DNA from 3 places in the Cryptosporangium minutisporangium genome. Region 2 is predicted to be linked to each of the others. Evidence: riboswitches for the same ligand, from Rfam matches in the RefSeq annotation. Region 2 holds a riboswitch; each other region holds the start of a gene.
The links. A riboswitch is a leader RNA that binds a small molecule or an ion and turns the genes downstream of it on or off. The one in region 2 is predicted to bind cyclic di-AMP.
Positions count from the first base shown of each region.

Region 1: linked by a shared signal. The riboswitch ahead of ABEB28_RS34425 (C40 family peptidase) and the one ahead of ABEB28_RS30685 (C40 family peptidase) in region 2 are both predicted to bind cyclic di-AMP.
Region 3: linked by a shared signal. The riboswitch ahead of ABEB28_RS26120 (transglycosylase family protein) and the one ahead of ABEB28_RS30685 (C40 family peptidase) in region 2 are both predicted to bind cyclic di-AMP.

Region 1 covers NZ_BAAAYN010000048.1:95,832-102,660, reverse strand. Annotated here, with positions in the region: gene ABEB28_RS34450 (Lrp/AsnC family transcriptional regulator) at 1-134, opposite strand, end outside; gene ABEB28_RS34445 (BldC family transcriptional regulator) at 715-930, shown strand; gene ABEB28_RS34440 (UbiX family flavin prenyltransferase) at 936-1,601, opposite strand; gene mqnP (menaquinone biosynthesis prenyltransferase MqnP) at 1,598-2,494, opposite strand; gene ABEB28_RS34430 (menaquinone biosynthesis decarboxylase) at 2,491-3,936, opposite strand; gene ABEB28_RS34425 (C40 family peptidase) at 4,062-4,967, opposite strand; cyclic di-AMP (ydaO/yuaA leader) riboswitch at 5,054-5,191, opposite strand; gene ABEB28_RS34420 (hypothetical protein) at 5,534-5,704, shown strand; gene ccsB (c-type cytochrome biogenesis protein CcsB) at 5,808-6,829, opposite strand, start outside.
Region 2 covers NZ_BAAAYN010000044.1:78,433-85,261, forward strand. Annotated here, with positions in the region: gene ABEB28_RS30670 (hypothetical protein) at 1-844, opposite strand, end outside; gene sigM (RNA polymerase sigma factor SigM) at 841-1,440, opposite strand; gene ABEB28_RS30680 (protein kinase family protein) at 1,486-2,895, opposite strand; gene ABEB28_RS30685 (C40 family peptidase) at 3,236-4,108, opposite strand; cyclic di-AMP (ydaO/yuaA leader) riboswitch at 4,121-4,294, opposite strand; gene murJ (murein biosynthesis integral membrane protein MurJ) at 4,819-6,708, opposite strand.
Region 3 covers NZ_BAAAYN010000035.1:129,343-136,171, forward strand. Annotated here, with positions in the region: gene ABEB28_RS26105 (DedA family protein) at 1-689, opposite strand, end outside; gene ABEB28_RS26110 (MBL fold metallo-hydrolase) at 686-1,462, opposite strand; gene ABEB28_RS26115 (glycoside hydrolase family 6 protein) at 1,624-3,105, opposite strand; cyclic di-AMP (ydaO/yuaA leader) riboswitch at 3,411-3,584, shown strand; gene ABEB28_RS26120 (transglycosylase family protein) at 3,766-4,500, shown strand; gene ABEB28_RS26125 (MarR family winged helix-turn-helix transcriptional regulator) at 4,777-5,223, shown strand; gene ABEB28_RS26130 (AAA domain-containing protein) at 5,260-6,829, opposite strand, start outside.

The DNA.
Region 1 (6,829 bases), on a different contig from region 2:
CCGGAGGCTTCGAGCTTGCCGACGCGATCGTGCACGGCCGGCGCAGACAGCCCCACCCGGCGCGCCAACTCGGCGTACGTCTCGCGACCGCTGCTCCGCAGCGTGTCCAGCAACCGCCGGTCGATCTCGTCCACGGGTTCCTCCCCGGTGGTAGCGGCTACTGCACCGACTCGGACCGCTCCGGCACCGGCCCTGCGCATCGTAAGCCGCCCAGGCGGCGAACGTTGACCCCCTTGATCCGTACGGTTCCGGGGACACGTCGGTCATCCACCACAGAACCGCAGGTCACAAACCGAGATACCGAGGGAAAGCACTGAGGTTGTCGCGAGGAAGTGCAACGGTCCGCGGTACGAACCCGTTCGTTGCGGACCGTTGCGTACTCGTTGATCAGGGCTCGACAATTCGTGACCACAGACACATCGCTGGTCAAGCGATTGAGAGAGCGGCCCGACGCGTCTTCCATGCACTGCGGGTCGAGCCGTCCAAATCTCCGTAGTCGCAGGTCATCGTAGGTAGACAGACGCTTCCTACCTGGCGAATCACGGTTCGCCCACACAATCGGTGACGCATCGTCCATCGGATCCCGATCGATAAGTTTTGCCGTTTCCGGTCTGCAACCGTACCCGCAGTGCTTGAATGACTCGCGAACCAATAACGCCGCGCCGTAGGGCGCATCATCGTGCGATTTCGCACCGGCGAAGAAGAGAGGCGAAAGTGGAGGTTGGCGAGCGTCTACTCACCCCTGGTGAGGTTGCGGCGCTTTTCCGGGTGGACCCGAAGACCGTTACGAGGTGGGCGGCGGCCGGGCGAATCAGCAGCATCCGTACCCCTGGGGGTCACCGTCGGTTCCGGGAATCCGAGGTTCGCGCGCTGCTAGCTTCGGGCGACCCGGATGTCGAGCTCGAGGAGCGCAGGGCAGCCGGGCACTAGAAGGCTCAGTCGGCCGGTGCGGAGCCGACGCGGCCGATACCCGCGTGTTCCCCCAACGACCTGGCTGCGCCCAATTCACCGCGCCATCGGGTGAACAGGGTGTGGTCGACCCCGAGACTGTCGAGCACCTTGCCCGCGACGAAGTCGACCAGCTCCTGCACCGTCGAAGTACCGGCATAGAAGCCGGGGCTGGCCGGCAGCACCACCGCTCCGGCGTCGTGAAGCGCCAGCAGGTGGACGAGGTGCCCCCGGGACAGCGGGGTTTCCCGGGGCACCACGACCACGGGTCGCCGTTCTTTCAGGTTCACATCCGCGGCCCGCTGCAACAGATCCTTCGAGAGCCCGAGCGCGATGCCGGCGACGGCCGCCGTGCTGGCCGGCACCACCACCATCCCGCGCACGGGATACGACCCGCTGCTCGGTCCCGCCGCGAGATCACCGGCCGACCAGTAGCGGACTTCTGACACGTCGCGTCCGAGCCAGGCCGCGACGTCGTCCGACCAGTGCGCGTCCCGGATGGTGCGGCCCACCTCGTCGAGCAACGTGAGTCTGGCCGCGCGCGAGACGATGAGATCGACCGGCTCCCCGGCGTCCAGGAGCCCGCAGAGCACCGCCTGCGCGTACGGCGTTCCGCTCGCGCCGGAGACCCCCACCACCCAGGGGAGTCTCACCACCGGAGCTCCTGCAGGACGACCAGGTCGGCCAGCGCGAACAAGAACAACACGATGCCGATGACGCCGTTGGCGGTGAAAAACGCGCGGTTGACGCGGGATAGGTCGTTCGGGCGGACGATCGTGTGTTCGTACGCCAGCACCAGCGCGGTGATCACCAGCCCGGTCCACCAGAGCCAGCCGTACCCGGTCAACGCACCGAACCACGCGTAGAGCGCCACCGTGACCACGTGCACCACGGTTGAGGCGTGCAGGGACGCAGCGATGCCGAACCGCACCGGCACGCTCCGGACACCGATCCGGCGGTCCACCTCGACGTCCTGGCAGGCGTAGATCAGATCGAACCCGCCGATCCAGGTGCCCACCGCCAACCCGAGCACGAACGCCGACCAGGACCACTCACCGGTGACGCCGATCCAGGCGCCCAGCGGTGCGATCGCCTGCGCCAAACCGAGGAACGCCTGCGGGTAGTCGGTGAAGCGCTTCGCGTAGGAGTAGATCGTCAGGAAGAACAGCGCGATCGGTGAGAGCACGAGGCAGAACCAGCCGAGCCACGCCGCGGACGCCAGGAACACCACCAGCGCCACGCCGAGCCCGACCCAGGCCGAGCGCACCGAGAGAGCGCCGGTGACCAACTCCCGCTGGGCCGTGCGCGGATTCTGCGCGTCGATCCGGCGGTCGATGATGCGATTCGCGGCCATCGCCACCGTGCGGGCGGCCACCATCGCCACCGTGATCACCAGCAGCGTCACCCACTGGACGTTCGGCCCTTCGGACCGCATCGCGGTGAGCGCGGCGACGTAGGCGAACGGCAGCGCGAACACCGAGTGTTCGATCATGACCAGCCGGAGGAACGCCTTCACCTTGTTCGGCGCCTCGACCGCGCTCGTCACAGGCCGTACTCCCGCCAACGCTGGTCGACGGTGGCGACTACCTCGGGGCTCATCCGCATCTCCTCCGGCCAGCCGCGGTGATAGCCCTCTCCGGGCAGCTTGCGGGTGGCGTCCACTCCCAGCTTGCCACCCCAGAACTGCTGGTAGGAGGCGTGATCGAGATGGTCGACCGGCCCAGTGGTGAGCAACACGTCGTGGGCGTAGTCGACGTTGCCGAACGCGCGGAACGCGACCTCCCGGTAATCGTGGACGTCGCAATCGGCGTCGACGACCACGACCAGCTTGCACAGCGAGAGCAGCCCGGCGCCCCACACCGCGTTCATGACCTTCATCGCGTGCTTCGGGAAGCGCTTGTCGATCGAGACGATGCAGCAGTTGTGGAACACGCCGGCTTCCGGCAGGTCGTAGTCGACGATGTCGGGGATCAGAAGCTTGATCAGCGGCAGGAAGATGCGCTCGGTGGCCTTGCCGATCGGGCCGTCTTCCTGGGGCGGCTGGCTGGTGATGATCGACTGGTAGATCGGCGTGCGCTGCGTCGTCATGCACTCGACGTGCAGCACCGGGAAGTCCTCGACCGGTGTGTAGAACCCGGTGTGGTCGCCGAACGGCCCCTCGGGCGCGCGCTCACCGGGCTCGAGGTAACCCTCCAGCACGACCTGGGCGTGCGCGGGCACCTGCAGCGGCACGGTGAGGCAGTCCACCATCTCGACCCGCTCGCCGCGCAGGAAGCCGGCGAAGAGGTACTCGTCGATGTCACCGGGCAGCGGCGCGGTGGAGGCGTAGGAGACGGCCGGGTCACAGCCGAACGCGATCGCGACCGGCAGCCGCTGGCCGAGGCGCTCGGCGACCGCGTGGTGCGCGGTCGAGTCTTTGTGGATCTGCCAGTGCATGCCGAGCGTGTTGTGGCTGTGCTGCTGGAGGCGGTAGAGCCCGAGGTTGCGGGCGCCGGTCTCCGGGTGCTTCGTGTGGGTCAAGCCCAGGTTGTGGTAGATCCCGCCGTCGCCGGGCCAGATCTGCAGCCCGGGGAGCTTGTTCAGGTCGACTTCGTCGCCCTTGTAGACGACCTCCTGGCAGGGCGCGGACTTGACCTTCTTCGGGGGGACGTTCTTCAGCTGGGTGACCTTGCCCAGCGCTTCACGGAAGCCGCTGAAGCCCTGCGGCAGTTCGGGCTTGAGCATGGCGCCGATGCGCTGCCCGATCTCGTCCAGCGAATCGACCCCCAGCGCCATCGCCATCCGGCGCTCGGTGCCGAACAGGTTGATCACGATCGGCATCTCGCCGCGCGTCGGGTTCTCGAACAGCAGGGCAGGCCCACCGGCCCGCACCACCCGCTGGGTGATCTCGCTGATCTCCAGCGTCGGATCGACCGGCGCGGTGATCCGCTTGAGCTCACCGGCCTTCTCCAGCCGCTTCAGGAACTCGCGAAGGTCGGTGTGGGCCATGGCCCCAGTATTCCTGGGCCCGCGAGCGCCCCGGCAGTTGCCCGCCGCACAGAGCCTCGGCCCACGGCGCCGCAAAGGCACGAGCCCCGACCCGCAGTACGGGTCGGGGCTCGGCGAGCACGGCGTTACGGGCGGCCGGCGCCCGCGTACGGCATGTTGTTGACGCTCTCCACCTGGACCGACTGTCCCTCGGTGGGCGCGTGCACCACCTGGTTGTTACCGATGTAGATCGCGGAGTGGTGCAGGTCGCTGTAGAAGAACACGATGTCGCCCGGCTGCAGGTCGCCCCGCGAGACGTGCCGGATCGAGTTGTACTGCTGCCGCGACGAGTGCGGCAGCGACACACCGACCTGCTTCCAGGCCATCATCGTGAGGCCCGAGCAGTCCCAGGAGCCGGGGCCGGAGCCACCGAACACGTAGGGCTCACCCTGCTGCGCCATCGCGAACTGCACGACGGTCGCGGCGTTACCGCTGGCCTGACCGTTGTACGTGACGGTCGCGGGCGCGCTGCCGTACTTCTTGGCGTACGCCGTCCGGCGGATCTGCTCCCACTTGTCCCGGTCCTTCTTGATCAGCTTCTGCTGGGAGTCGAGCTGCTTCTTCAGCCGCTCCGCGCTCCGGACCTGGAGGTCGACCCGCTTCTTGGTGTCGTCGTACTTCGCCTGGTACGCCTTCGCCTGCTTGATCGTGTCGCGCTGCTGGGCGGACAGCCACTCCACCGCGGCCAGCTGGTCGAGGTAGTTCGTCGGCGAGCCGTTGTTGAGGAGCGACGAGGAGAGCCGCATGCCGCCGTCGCGATAAGCCGCCGCAGCGATCTTGCCGACCTCCGCCTGGGAGGCGTCGAGTTTCGCCTGCGAGGCGGCGAGCTGACGGTTCAGCCCGGCCTGCTGCGCCTGGACCCGCTTCAGCTGGACCTTGGCGCTGTTCATCTGCTCGTTGACCCGGTCCATCTTCACGCCGAGGGAGTCGAGTTGCTTCTCGGCCTCGGAGAGTGACGGAGCCGCACTGGCGCCGCCTCCGGGTAACAGCACCAAGCTCAGAATCGCAGCGAGGACGCTAACCAGGACGATGGGACGACGGGCGTGAGTCCGAACGGATCTCACTAGTGCAGCACTCCTCACTCCCCCTAAGGCCGCCTACCGGGTTAGCTGACGGGTTCGGGCGGGAGCTGCCCTACCGCCCGTAAAGGCGGATTCACCCCGAGATCTCGGATCCCCGGCTCATACGTGACGCAGCGATTCGGCGGCAACTGCCCGACGCCATCCTGGTGAACGGCGGACGCTCGGGAAGTCGTGGGTCACGGTAAGGCATCTGTGACGGGCTGGTCCAGCCTCGCGCGGGAATCTGGGCGAACGTCCAGCAGACTACGACAACACGTAGTTAGTCCACTCCGGAACGTCTTCTTAAGTGCGTCTTAATGCGGTTTCACCGACACCTCGGCCGAATGGTGGATGGGTCTGACCACTATGGACAGATCAACGGACGATAACCGGCCGGTAACTCGTGAGGTAGGAGTGCCGCAGGCTGCTTAACGTCCCAAGAAGTCCATTTGTAGTAATTTGTCGGAAACAAAGAGTGGACTGAGGGGGACAAAACGATGCCGCAGCAGACCGAGCACGAAGACGTGATCGTCGTCGGCTGGCTCCGTGGGGACGACTACGAGGCCGCGCTGGCGTACCGGCGGCGCGAAGAACCCACCCGAACGGACGATCAGCCGCCAACACCGGCGCCGACACCGCCGAGCGCTGATCCCGCACCCCAAACTTAAGGTCGCGCCAACCCCTGAAGTGGCGCGCCCCACAGCGTCCCCCAACGCAGTACGCACTTGAAGCGCCGCCAGGCGCGTGTTCTCACGCGGAGCCCGTCCAGGGTCACAGCCCTGAATACGAGTGGAGTCCGGAGACGGCGAAGTTGATGACGTAGAGGTTGATCATCATCGTGGCAAAGCCGAGCACCGCGATCGCGGCCGCCCGGCGTCCGCGCCATCCGGTCGTGGCCCGCGCGTGCAGGTACGCCGCGTACACGACCCACGAGATGAACGCCCAGGTCTCCTTCGGGTCCCAGCCCCAGTACCGGCTCCACGCCGCCTCGGCCCAGATCGCTCCGCAGATGATCGCGAACGTCCAGATCGGGAACCCGAACGCGTGCAGCCGGAAGGTCAGCCGCTCCAGCCCCGCCGCGGCGGGCAGGTGCCGCCCGACGCCGTACGGGAAGCCCGGGGCGTTCGCCGGACGCCCGGCCGCCACCCGCTGGTCGTACCCCTCGCGCAGCAGGTAGAGCACCGACATCACGCCACCGATCAGGTAGATCCCGACCGAGATCGACGCGGTGGAGACATGGATCCAGAGCCAGTACGAGTTCAGCGCCGGCATCAACGGGCCGGCCTCGACGTAGAGCACGGTTCCGGCCAGCCCGAGCAGCAGAACCACCGGCAGCATCACGAACATGCCCAGGTAGCGCACCGGACGACGGGCCGAGACCACCAGCCAGGTGATCGTCCCGACCGCGCAAGCCACCGAGACGAACTCGTACATGTTGCCCCACGGCACCCGGTCGGCCGCGAAACCACGGGCGGTCAGGCAGCCGATCTGGGCGAGCGCACCGATCACCGCGGCGACCACGCCGAACCGACCGAACCAGGCGGCCCGGCCGCCGGTCGGCGCGGGCTCCGCGGGCGGCGTGACCGGCCCGGCCGGGGACACCGGAGCGTCCTCCTCCGGACCGCCCACGCCGACCAGCACACGCTGGCGCGGGGCCGGGGCCGCCGCACGGGCCGCCACCACGCCCTTGCGTCCGAACGCGTACTCGATGGCGTAGCCGAGCATCGCAACCGTGTACGCCACGATCGCGACGATGAGCAACGTGTTCGAGAGATCGGCGAGTTGGGCGTCCG
Region 2 (6,829 bases):
CGGCGACGATGGTGAGCCGGTCGGAACCGGGGTTGTCCGCGACCACGATGATCGCGGGTGCGCCGTCCAGCGTCGCGTAGTCGACGGCTACCACCGGCGCGCCCAGGCCCAGAGCGGTGAGGCAGTTCTGGAGGTCGGCCGGGCCGAGCAGGCGCCGGAGCGCGGCCGGCACCGCCGCCTTGGGCGTGCCCGCAGCTGGTCGGTCGGCAGAGGAGCTGGCCTCTTGCCGCGGCGCGGATTCGTCGCGGTTCTCCAGCAGGGCACGGCTCTGGGTTCCGAGTTCAGCGGACGAGTACGACGTCCCCGAGACGTGAATGCTCGGCACCCCCGGCCCGCTCATGACTTTCGGCGTGGAGTTGCCGACGGCCGACGTCTCCGCCGAGTCGTCACTGCCCTGCAGGTCGAACGATTGGAACACGCCTACCCCGGCGATCGCGACGACCGCCGCGGCCGCGGCGGCCACCGCCCAGCCGCCGGCCCGTGCGGTACGAGATTTACGGGCGGCCCGTTCGCTACGGAGGCGGTCGAGGTCGTCGGTGGGCTGCGGAGCCACCCAGGGCTGCGCGGCGCCGTTGTCGTCGCCGTCGGACGGACGGGTCGCTGCCAGCGGTGGCTGCTCGGCGAGGGTCCGGTCGAGCGCGGCGGCGACGTCGGCGGGCATCGGGATCTCCGGCAGCGCACCGAGGTCAGCGCTGATACCCGGGAGGACCGCGGCGAGCTGGCGGTACGCGTCGGCCCATTCCTGGTCGGTCGCGATTCGTGCCGCGATCGCGTCGGCGTCCGGGGTGCCGTCGAGGAGGCCCTCCGCGTAATCCGCGAGCTGATCCAGATCAGACGGTTTCACCGGGCACCTCCTTCTGTGGCTTCGACGTCCTGGTCCGCGTCGGGGTTCCGCAGATGCCCGAGCATCACGGCCAACCGGGCCCTTCCCCGTGCGCACCTGCTCTTCACCGTGCCCACCGCCACACCGAGCATCTCGGCCGCGTCGGCCACGGGATGACCCTGCACGTCCACCAGGATCAGCGCAGCCCGCTGCTCCACCGGCAGCTCGGCGAGCGCTGCACGGACGTCGAGCGCGGTCTCGCGGGCGGCGATCAGATCGGTCGGTGCGGCCGGTGCTCGCCCGTCGTCGTCGGGGAGCGGCACGGTGGGACGCGCTTGTCGGCGGCGGACCCGGTCGAGGCACGCGTTGACGACGATTCGGTGCAGCCAGGTCGTCACCGCGGCATCGCCTCGGTAGGACCCGGCCGAGCGATACGCGGAGAGCAGCGCGTCCTGCAGTGCGTCGGCGGCGTCCTCGGAGTTGCCGATCGTCCGCACCGCGACGGCCCACAGGCGGTCGCGGTGCCTGCGCACCAGCTCGGCGAACGCATCCGCCTCACCAGCTACGTGCGCACGCAGAAGGCCACGGTCGTCGAGCTGGCCGAGCGGCGGTCGCATGGACCGAGAGAGTAGATGCTTCCCGCCACCTGGCGCCGGGAGGACTCAGCCCTTGACGCTGATCTCCGAGATCGCGACCTGGTACTTGCCGCTCGAGTTCGTCCCGGTGTCGGTCAGCCAGAGCACGAGGAACGGCGTGTTCACCGGCTTGTCGAAGGTCACCGTGGTGGCGTCGGACGACGCGGTCTGCGACGGGCTGACCACCTTGTACGGGTTGATGTCCCGCGGCTGGGAGGAAGGCTGGTCGGTGCCGGCCCGCAGCTCGAACGTCGCCCCCGGGTGATCGAACGCGATCGTGACGCTGGAGACCTGCTGGGCGCCACCCAGGTCGAGAACGAGACCCAGACCGGGCTTGAGCTGGGCGAACTGCGTCCCGTTGTATTGGTCGGTCTTCCAGATCGTGTCCGCTTTGCCGTCGATCGCGTTGTCGACGTTTCGGTCCTCGGCGAAGTCGCCGTTCGGCGGGTCGAGCAACGTCGCGCGGACGACCTTCACCGGACCGGCCTGCTGGGCGGGGGCAGACGAGGACGGGCCGGACGACGGGCCGGCGTCGCCGCCGCCGCCGAAGTCGGGCAGGCCCAGCGCTGCGACGCCGATGACCACGCCGAGGACGACCAGCACGCCGACGACCAGCACGCCGATCCGCGTCCACCGCGGGCCGCTGGTGGCCGGTTCCGGCGCGAGTACGGCCAGCGCGCTCAGCGCCGGGTCGGCGACGTCGTAGCGGCGCAGTTCGCTCGCGAGATCCGCGGCCGTGGGCGGCGGAACCGCGGGGTCGAGCAGGTCCATGGTCAGCGCGTCGAGGTAGCCGGGTATCCCGGCCCTGACCTGCCGCGGGGAGCACATCCGCCCGTCGACCCGGGTGGCGTCCGGCAGACCGGTGCGGTGGGGCGGCAGGACGTCGGGCCACTGACCGGTCAGGCCCGCGTAGAGCAGGCCACCGAGCGCCCGGATGTCGGCCGGCTGCTGGCCGGGCCCGCCCAGGTGCAGATCGACGAGCGTCACCCCGTCGTCGTTGCCGATCAGGACCGTCGACGGCGTGAGGTTGCCGTGGGCGTGACCGGTGGCGTGGATACCGGCGAGCGCGTCGGCGGTGTTCCGGACGAGCGCGGCGGCTCGCGCCGGGTGCAGCGGACCCTGGGCCAGCGTGTCGTAGAGAGTCTGTCCGTTGACCCACTCCCGGACGACGTAGGCGCGCGGCCCTTCGTCGACGGCGTCGTAGACCCCGATCACGGACGGGTGGACGATGCGGCCCGCGGCGACCGCCTCGGCGATCATCTGCTCGGCTGCTTCCCCGCCGGGGACCCGCAGCTCGATCGAGACCGTGCGGTTGAGCAGATTGTCGGTGCCTCGCCAGAGCGCGTGACCGGACGCCGCATCGGCGTACAGCGCTTCTTCCAGCCGATACCGGCCCGCCAGCACTTCACCCTGAACGGGCGCGCCGACCTGTGTCACAACCCGCCCTCCCGCAGTATCGACCGCTCCGTCCTCAGGGTAGGCCGTGCGGCGGCTACTGGGGACAGGTCCATCCTGCCTGTTCCGGCGCGTCGGACGCCACTGGATGAACAGCTCTCATAGGGAGCTAGTGGTCTCGGGCGTCAAGGTATCGCGGCGGCGCACGTTCGGCGCACCTGTGCCTGGCGTTCGCCAACCGGGTGTCGCAGCAGTTCACGAAGGTTTTGTGCGGCTGCCCGGCGTCCGAAGAAGTAGTTGTGGGGAACCGACGAGGGACGGTCAGGTGCGGCGCACCCAACCGTCCCTCGTAGTCGATCCGAGATTCAGCGTGTCATCCGACTCAGACGAGACGGCGGACGACGTACCGGTTGCTCCAGATCTTCCGCTTCGCCACCGGCTGCCCGGCGGTCGACGCGTCCCACATGTAGTTCCCGCCGGCGTAGATGCCGGCGTGCGAGTAGCGGCCACCGCCGCCGAACAGGATCAGGTCGCCGGGCTGCTTGGCCGACTTGCTGACCCCCCGGCCGTAGCGCGCCTGCTGCGTCGCGCTGTGCGGCAGGCTCTTGCCGAACTGACGGTAGACGTACTGCGTGAGGCCCGAGCAGTCGAACGAGTTCGGACCGGCCGCACCGAAGCGGTACGGCTTGCCTGCCTGCCGGGAGGCGGCCCTGACGACCGCTGACCCGTTGGACTTGGCACGGATGTGGTGGTTGGGCGAGAGCGTCTTCTGCGTGCCGTTCACGTAGAGCACGACGCGCCAGTTGGAGGTCCCGCCGATCGTGACGCGCCACTCCAACTGACCGGAGGGCCGCGCCTTCTTCGTGCTCACCGTCCGCCAGCCCTTGCTGGACTGGTACTGCAGGGAGAACGACTTGTAGGCGGCGGGCTTGCCGTTCACCGAACCGATCGCGTGCAGCGTGGCCTTCGATCCGGTGGTGACCGAGGTGGCGCCGGAGAGCTTGGCAGCTGCGGGAACAGCGGCTGCTGCCGGAGCGGCGACACCGATCAGTCCGGCGCCGAGCGACCCTGCGAGGACGCCGGCCAGTGCGGTGGTCCGCAGCGTCGCGCGTCGGGTGACAGCGCGGTGCTTCGGAGTTGAGGTTGCGCGGTGGCGAGCACCGCCGGTGTTTTTGCTCGCGTACGAACCGTTTTGAGACGTTGTCTCAGTACGTTCGTACTGGTTCGCGGGCAGGGCACACCGAGGGGAATGCACCGTATGCAAGGAGAGTCCTTCCATGCACGCCTACGAGGTGAGCTGTCGGGTTCGGGCGGGAAGGTTTAGTGCCCGGCCGCGCGCTGCGCGGCTTCACCCCAAGGGATCGCGCCGGATCTGATCTCCGGCGACCCCACGTACCTGTGGGTCCCCCGCCCCTGTCCAATTGGTTGGCTACTCGGAGGGACACCGCGGATGTCGTGGACAGGGCTCGGCGTGGCGAATCCTGCGGTGTGCGCGGCGTGGCTGCCGCGACAGTTGCCGCGAAGAACTGAACCTGCGCTCCGTGGGAGTTGCCAGTGCTTTGCGACGTGCATCACAGTCAAAGTGAGAAGTTTTTACCACTTCACACCGTTTTCACGCACGACCGGGTGGGTTCCTCGGCGCGTCGTGAGTCGGTCACATCCAGATGTTCAGGGTGTTGCGGGTTGGGAAATTGAACTGGACGAACAGCCGACAACCTCACTTGGCGTAGTCGCGCTTTCGGGGTGTGGAGTGACCGTGGATCGACCGTACCTGCGGCGTGGCCTTTCTCACGTTATTCCTCGGCGGATGTGGATAACCCTGCGTGATTGGCCGTCGAGCGCATTTTCGGGAAGATCGCCGCTGCGGAGCCCGTGCGAGGGCCGGGCGACGTGGTCTTCCCGAAAAACCGCCTGCGCGGGGCTCGTATGAGGTGGTCTTCCCGAAATCCGTGGGATGCGGGGCGGTCAGCGGCCGGGTAGGCGGCGCTTGACGGTGTTCGCGAACTCGACGACCTCGGGGACGCGCAAGCGGAGTGCCACCACGGCGTAGACACCGACCAGCACCAGGCCGCCGACGACGAGCGAGACGAACGCGCCGGCCTTACCGATGCCCAGCACGCTCTGAATGCCGTAGGCGACCGCCCAGCTGAGCAGACCGGCCACCACCGCGGCTACGCCCAGTCGAGTGATCGTCCGGGTCACCGAGAGCGTGTCGAGCCCGCCCAGGCGTCGCTTGAGCAGGCGCCCGGAGATCAGTACGGCGACGATGTACGAGACCGTGTTGCCGCACTGCAGTCCGACGACGATCCACTCGGTCGGCACCCAGAGGAATACGCCCAGGTCGAACAGCAGCTTCGCGACGACGACCGGGATGTTCAGCAGGGCCGGCGTCTTCGTGTCGCGCAGCGCGTAGAACGCGAAGATCTGCATCTGGCTGATCGCGAACGGCACCAGGCCGATCCCTGCGGCCATCGTCGCGTAGCCGGTGCTGATCGCCTCGTCCTGGGTGAAGTTGCCCCAGCGGAACGCGGTCACCGCCAGCGGGATACCGAGCACCAGGTACGCCGCGGTCGCCGGCACCAGGACCACCGAGGAGAGCCGGGCACCGAGCGAGAGGTTCCGGGTCACCTCGCCGAAGTCCCGGTCGGCGGCCGCCGCGCTCATCCGGGGCAGCAGGGCGGTCAGGATGCTCACCGCGACGATGCCGTGCACCATCATGAAGAGCAGGAAAGCGTTGTTGTGGATGATCGGTCCCGGGCCGCCGCGGTTACCGGCCCAGTTGGCGATCTTGATCACCGGGATCAGGCCCAGCTGGCTGACGCCGACGTAGACGAACATCCAGGCCCCGAGCCGCCTGGCCTCCCCGAGGCCCGATCCGCGCAGATCGAACCGCCACTTCCAGCGGAAGCCGACCTTGCGGAGCGACGGCCAGAGCGCGAAGGCCTGCAGGACGATGCCGAGGGTCGTGCCGATGCCGAGCACGGCCACCTGGGCGCCGGTGATCGTCGACGGGGTGAGCGTCGCCGGACCGGGCAGCAACAGGAACACCGCGGCAGTGACGATCACCGTGATGTTGTTGAGGATCGGCGCCCAGGCCGGGGCCGCGAACTCGTTACGGGTGTTGAGAACCGCGCCCAGCAGCGCGGACAGCCCGTAGAAGAAGATCTCGGGGAGAAGAAGGTAGGCCAGCGTCGTCGTGAGCTGCCGGCTGGCGGACGTCGTCTCCTCGTCGGCGAAGAACGCAGTCAGCAACGGCGCGGAGAGCAGCGCGAGCGCTGTCGCCGCGGCCAGTAGCAGGGTCGCGGCGGTCAGCAGCCGGTGCGTGAACGCCTCGCCGCCGTCGGCGTCCCGTTTCTTGGCGGCGACGAGCAGCGGAACGACGACGCTGGTGAGGATGCCGCCGAGCAGGAGCTCGTACAGCATGTTCGGCAGCGTGTTCGCGACCTGGTACGCGTTGCCGACCAGGCCGCCGCCGATCGCGGCACCGATCGCCGCGGTGCGGATGAAGCCGGTCGCCCGTGAGAGCAGGCTGAACATCGCCATGACGCCGCTGGAGCGAGCGACGCTCGGTGCGCCGTCGTCCCCGTTCGACGCGGGGGGAGGCGGCGGCCCGCCGGGTCCGGCCGGGCCGCCGGGACCAGCGTCGGCACCGGGAACACCGCTGGGGCCATTCGTCCCGCCGACGCGCGCCACGCCGCGGGGCGGCGGGAGGTTCGTCGGAGACGTCGTGGGGCCGCCGGGGAACGGGATCGAGCCGGTGTCGTCGAAGGACGGGACGCTCGGTCCGCCGGTCGGCGTCCCCAGGACCGGAGCGCCGACCGGAGGCAGCATCGCGGTCGGGTCGTCGGTCGGCATCACCACGGTGGCGTCCTGATCGAAGCGATCGGAGCGCGAACGCCGCAGATCGAAGTCAGGCTGCTCGGGCCGGGGCCCGGAGGGATGGGGGCGCGGGCGCCCGTGTTCGAAGTCGGGCGGC
Region 3 (6,829 bases), on a different contig from region 2:
GGCGGTGGTGCCGACTCGCCCCTGGAATCGTCGCCCGCGGAGGACTGCCGCTTGGCTAGCCACCGCTGCACCAACCGCGCGACCGCGGAGACCAGCAGCGTGCCGACGACGGTCACCGCGATGGCGACCAGCGGGTTGGCGAACAGACTGCCGCCGAGCAGCCCCATCACCGCGTAGGCGATCGACCAGACGAGCGCAGCGACCGCCGCGCCGCTCAGGTACCGCGGCCACGGATACCGGATCGCGCTGGCCGCGAACAGCGTCGGCAGCCGGCCACCGGGGATCAAGCGGGAGACGACCAGCACCTGGGTGCCGTTCTCGGTCAGCCGATGACGGGTCTCGGTGAGCCGCCGGCTGCCCTCGGGTGAGTCCTCGGCCATCGACGGCAGGTTGCGGCTGATCAAGCCGGTGACGCCGCGTCGGCCCCAGCGGAAGAGCGCGTAGACCGCGCAGTCACCCAACCAGGCCGACGCCGCGGCCAGCGCGATCACCTGGAGCAGCGAGAAGCCGCCGTTGTGCACGGCCAGCACCGCCGCAGCGCTGACCACCGCACCGGTCGGAATCACCGGAATGATCGCGCCGAGCAGCACGGCAACGACCAGCACCGGGTAGCTCGCGGACGCGGCGTCGGCGAGCCGATCGGGCCAGGCGGTGGCGAGTACGTCGGCGGAGGCGAGCGTGGCCATCATCCCGGCTCCACCCGACACCCGGGCTCGGTGTGCAGGACGCGGGTGGTCAGGCCGAGCTCGGCGACCGTCTGCGCGTATCGCCGCGGGGGGTCGACGAGATGCGCCCGCATCCACCGGCCGATGCCGAACGGGTGCAGCGTCCCCCAGTGGATCGGCACCGCGTAGCGCGGGCGGAGACGGCGGGTGGCCTCGGCGGCCCCGCGCGGGTCGAGGTGGCCGGGCCCCAGGTTCGGTCCCCAACCCCAAACCGGGATCAACGCGACGTCGAGACCGAGCGTGCCCAGGTCGTCCATCTCGTCGAACTGGTCGGTGTCGCCGGCGAAGTAGACCTTGGTCGACGCGCCCTCCACCAGGTAGCCGAGGGCGAGCGCGCGGGGGCCGAACGGTGTTCGGAAGCCGTCGTGCACCGCCGGGGTCGCGGTGATCCGCACCCGTCCGACGTCGTGGAACTTGCCGGGCGAGAGCTCGACGATCTCCCGGAAACCCTTGCGGTAGAGCAACTCTCCAGCGCCCTCGGGAACGATCAGCAAGGTGTCGGTCCCGAGTCGGCGCAGCGAGGCCAGGTCGAGGTGGTCGGCGTGCAGGTGCGAGATGCAGACCGCGTCGACGTCGGCGTGCAGTGAGGGGTCGAGCGGGGCCGCCACGCGACGCAGGACGCTCGCCACCCGGGGCAGCAGCACCGGGTCGGTGAGCACTCGGACACCCTCGGTCTCCACGAGGACCGTGGAGTGCCCGAGGAAGTACATCGTCGGAAGAGGGGCGTCGCTGTTCACTGCCCCCTCCTCCCCACGGTCGGCACGCTCCCTACACGGTACTCCGCAGGGAACAGCGAGCCTGGTCGCGGCCGGGTCACCACCTGGGTCGAAGCGACGCGACGCGGCGGCGCACCGGCATCCACGGTGCGTCGTGGAGGCCGGTGCGCCGCCGCTGCGCGCTACGAGCTGAGGTCGTACGCGGTCTCGGGGATGAACTGTCCGGCGGAGCCGCTGCACCCGTCGGACTCCCCCGGACGCTTGACCCACAGGTACGCCGCCACCTTCGGGTCGCCGGTCGCGGTGGTCGGGTAGCGCCCGAGCTTGCGGCCGGCCGGGTCGCACCACTCGCCACCGGCGGGGCCGGCGCCGTTGCGGGACGTGTCGACCACCATCTGACCACCGCCGAGCGCGGCGAGCACCCGCTTGCCGTAGGAGACCTCGCTGGAGCTGGTGTTGTAGTTCGACGTGTTCAGCGCGACACCGTCGCCGTACTGGGTGGCGCCGGCCCGCTTGGCCCGGCTCGCCGCCTCGCTCGCGTTGATCCAGGCGGAGTGGCCGATGTCGTAGAACACGCGCGCCTTGGGGCTGGACTGCTTGATCACCTTTCCGGCGTACTCCAGCAGGTCCAGACGCTCCTCCTGCTGCCCCTCGGACAGGCAGGTCGTCAAGTGCCCGAGCGCGTCCGGCTCGAGGATGATGATCGACGTGCCGGAGCCCAGGCCGGACGCGAAGTTGCTGATCCAGTTGCGGTAGGCGTCCGCACTGTCGGCGCCACCGGCGCTGGCGCCACCGCAGTCGCGGTTGGTCATGTTGTAGGCGACCAGGACCGGCACCTTGCCCCTGGCGTGCGCCCGCGACGTGTAGCCGCGGACGTCGCTCTCGACGTCGCCCGGGTTGTTCGCGGCGAGCCAGTGCGCCTGCGGCTGCTCGGCGATTCGTTCGCGGATCACGGAGGCCCGAGGGTCGCCCGAGTTCGATTCCACCCACTCGACGGCCTGACCCGAGGGGTCGACGAAGAGCGAGCCGAGCGGACCGGCCGCCGGCTTCGTCGGCTTCGCGGTCGGCGCCGGGGACGCGGGCAAGCCCGGCGGTAGTGCGATCGAGGACGGTGTCGGGGAAGCGCTCTCCGGCGTCTCCTCCGCACCCTCGTCGACGCCGCAGCTCACCCCGTTCAGCGCGAAGTTCGCCGCGTCCGGCGCCTTGCCCTGCGGGTGCCAGCCGGTGAAGCGCAGCGTGAGGGTTTTGCCCGGCTCGAGGCGGACGCTGTCCTCGCCCGCACGGACGGTCACCAGGCCCTCGTCCTGCTGCCAGTCGCCCTCCCAGCCCTTCACCACGGCCTTACCGCCGTCGAAGGACCAGTTGACGTTCCAGTTCTTCACCGGATCTTCGCCGGTGTTGGTCACGGCCACTTCGGCGGAGAACCCCGTCGACCAGGCGTGGCGCACGGTATATGCGGCCGCACACGAATGGTCGGGATCGGTGGTGGCGTTTGCGGCAACCAGGCTGGTACCACCGATCACCACGACGGAGCCGAGCGCAGCGGCGCCCACTCCTGCGGTGAGAACTCGGCCGTTCGCACGTTCACGGCGGTGCCGAGCGAGGTACGGGCCGGCGCGTAAACCGGCCCGGCGAAGCAGGCCGGCACGTGGAGCGTCGGTCATGGCTCTCATCTTGGCGTTCGTGACGAGCGGCGCCCACTGTCGCAGGCGGTACTTAGTGAGGTGTTAAGGGATCATTACGCCACGGAGTGAACCAACTCCACAGAGTTGCACCACCGATTCGGACTGAAACCTATAGACCACTCCAATTCGCTGTGTCGCACGTTGACGGCGAGATAGCTGCGACAAGGACGGTCGGTTTGACCTTAATGGTCAGCACGACACGCTTCGCGTATCACGGGGCGGTAACTTGGCATTTAGCCGATTTTGTGGTTCTGTCGTTTTCGTCCGTTCACCGCGGACCTCGCGCCCGGCTACGCCGAATCCTGCCTCGGGCGACGAGGACTTCGAACCTCGGGCAGGAGCGGGGGACCCACTTCCGGCGTCGAAGTTGACGCCTTGGGGTGAAGCCACGCACTGCGTGGCCGGGCCGACTCAGCCCGAACCCGACAGCTCACCTCGTAGGCGTGGAGAGGGTCGGATATGTCTAAGGAGTCTTCCCATCCCACCCAGCTCAGCGCCGAAAGCCCGCCTCGCGCGGGCGGACGGCATCGGGCGCCACGGCGCCTGAGCCCGCTCGGTCGAGGCCTGGCACTTGCCGTGGCCACCGGCCTAGCGGGGATCACACCGCTCGTCGCCGGAGTGTCACCGGCCCATGCGGATGTGAACTGGGATGCGATCGCGCAGTGCGAGTCCGGTGGACGATGGAACATCAACACCGGCAACGGCTACCACGGCGGTCTGCAGTTCAGCCCGTCCACGTGGCGGGCGTACGGGGGCGGCAAGTACGCCGGTAGCGCGCACAACGCCAGCCGTTCCGAGCAGATCACCGTAGCCAGACGCGTTCTGCGTGGCCAGGGCATCGGCGCCTGGCCAACCTGCGGCCGAAAGGGCTACACCAAGACCCGGTACCGCAGCGGCTGGTCCGACCAGGCCAGCCGGAGCTACAAGCGACAGGGGTACACGAAGAAGTACTCGAAGCGGAGCTGGGAGAAGTCCAGCGCCAACGAGTACACCGGGTACCGGTCACACCGGTCCAAGAGCTACCGCTCGTCCAGCAAGCAGTCCTGGCGCGAAGGATCGACCGAGAACCGGTCGTACCGCGGGCAGGCTTTCCGGAAGCGCAGCACGGTCGCCGTGCCGCGGAGAGGCGTGACGGCTCTCTCCCGGCCGACGGAAGTGCGTGACTTCGTCGCGCTACGCCAGTTCAGCCGGGCTCAGCGCCCGGCACCGGCTGAGTCACGTTTCCCGAGCTACCTGGTTCGTCCCGGCGACAGCCTGCTGCTGATCGCCACCGAGCACCGGGTGAGCTGGCAGTCGCTCTACGCAAGGAACCGCAGTGTGATCGGCGGCAATCCGAATGTCATCCACCCGGGGCAGAAACTCCTGATCGGATAGTGCTCGGAACGGATCGCTGATGACAGAACACCGATGACAGATCGCCCAGAACAGGGAGCCCCGGTCGACCGACCGGGGCTCCCTGGCGTCTGCCACCGGGCAGTTGCCGAGGCCTAGGCAGCCGCGGCGACGGTGGGAGGGTGGACCGACCTGACGGCCGACTCGGGCTGAACGGAGGACTGCGAGTAGTCGGCGTGCCCGCCATCATGGCTCTTCGCGCAGGTCGGCGGGTGGGCGCCCGACGGTGCTGCGGCCGGATGACCACGAAGGAGTGCCATGTCGGCCACCCCCGGCGCGGTCGCCGACGAGCTGAGCACGTTGCTCGGTCGGCTACATCGGACGCTGCGACGCGCCGCCCGGAGCGACCTGCCGGACGAGCCACTGCCCGCCGCACAGATCGAGGTGCTGCGCGTGGTCCAGGCGCAGCCGGGCATCGGTGTGAAAGCAGTGGCCACCGCCCTGGGGACCGCTCCCAACACGGTCAGCACGCTGGTCGGCGACCTGACCGCGAACGGGTACCTCGACCGCTCCCCCGATCCGGGGAACCGGCGGGCGGTGCGGCTCACCGTGACGCCTACCGCGACCGGCCTGATCAACGGCTACACCGACCACCGACGGCGGATCGCGCTCGCAGCCGCCGATCAACTCGACCAGGCCGACATCGACGCTCTGGCCGCGGCCCTGCCCGCGTTGAACCGCCTCCTGACCCTGTTGGAGGGTTAGATCGCGCTTTCGAGCTCGCCGGGCTCGAAACGCGGCCTAACGCGCCGTGCGCATCAGCGTGACCGGACTCTCGGGGGCGTCAGGGGTGAACCGGGCGACGCCGATCTCGCCGTAGGTCGGATCGACGACCGGAATGTCCCGCCGCTGTTCGGACGCGGCCACGATCGCGGCCGCCTCCCGGGCGGTGAACCAGCCCGCGGTCTCGGTGCTGGCCTCCTCCTGCCGCATCACCTCGACGTTGGCCCGGTTGCGCTGAGCCTCGATCGAATCGTCCGGGTAGAAGCACGCCCAGCCGACGATCTTGCCGCCCGACTGGACCGGCGTGTCCACGCGCGAGCGGTACGCCCCCAGGACGGCGCGTGCCTCCTCCGGCCGGATCGCCCCGATCTCCTGGTAGCCGCCCGGCGGACCCGGGTCCGCGGCCTCCGGGACGACCGGCAACGGCCGGGTCAGGTCGGTCGCGTGCGAGGCGCGCGCCGGGGTGGTGCGGAACGGCTCGACGTTCTGGTCGTCCCACCAGCTCACCGGCGCCGTCGTGGGAGGCGCCATCGCGGGCGGGGCCATCGCGGGCGGGGCCATCGCAGGAGGGACCATCGGCTCCACCGCCGGAGGCGAAGGAACCGGCGGCTCGAACCGAGACACCTGCTCGGGCGGCGGAACCACCATCGGCTGCCGCGTCGGCAAGCCGGGTGCCGCCGCGGGCCCGATCACCGGAGGGCCCGGCTCCGCGACCGGCTCGCCCGGCAGCTCCGCTGCCGGCCGCACCGGCCCGGACCCAACCGGCGCAGCGGCAACCGGGGCAGGCGAGGTAGGGGCAGCCGGGACCGGATCGGGAGCAGGAGCAGCGGCCGGAGACCTCGGCGCGAGGCCCGGCAGCAGCGTCACCGGATGACCGTTCGGCAGCGCATCCGCGGTCGGGATCGTCGGCGCGTCGCCGACCCACGGCATCACCACGTCCGCGGCACCGGGCAGGTCCTCGACCCGGGCGACGGTCGGGGCTTCCCCGATCCACTCGTCCACCGGCTCCTCGTCGGGCGCGGACACCGACTGCGGCGCAGGCACGGGCTCCGCCTCCGCGGGCTCGTCCGCAGGCAGCTGGACCACCGGCAACACCACCGTGAGGTCGGTCAGCCCCTCCGCCACCTGGTCCCCGGCACCCTCCTCGGGCGCCCAACCGGCGCTCTCACCCCACTCGGCGGCGCCCTCGTCCCACTCCGTGCCCCAGCTCTGCCCCTCGGCCCACCCCTCGGCGGCCTCTTCCGCAGGCTCCTCCGGGGCCTCGACCGGTTCCGGCGCGAGCAAGCCCCGCGCCTCCTCCGGCAGCAGTCCCAGCTCGTCCATGAGCGGCCACAGCCCGGCGAGCGCCGCGTCCGGATCACGCGCGAACAGCGTCCCGCGCACTCGCCAGAACACACACCCGCCGACGCGTTCGAGCACCGCCTGGCGGCGCATCTCCTCGGCCCAGCGGGCGGCACCTCGATAGCGTCCGTGATCGCACTCGATCGCGAGCCGCCGACCGTCGGTCGTCGGGATCACGAAGTCGATCCGATGCCGTCCGATCGAGTACTGCACGGCGGGCCGCACCCCGACGTCCAGCAGCCGGCGC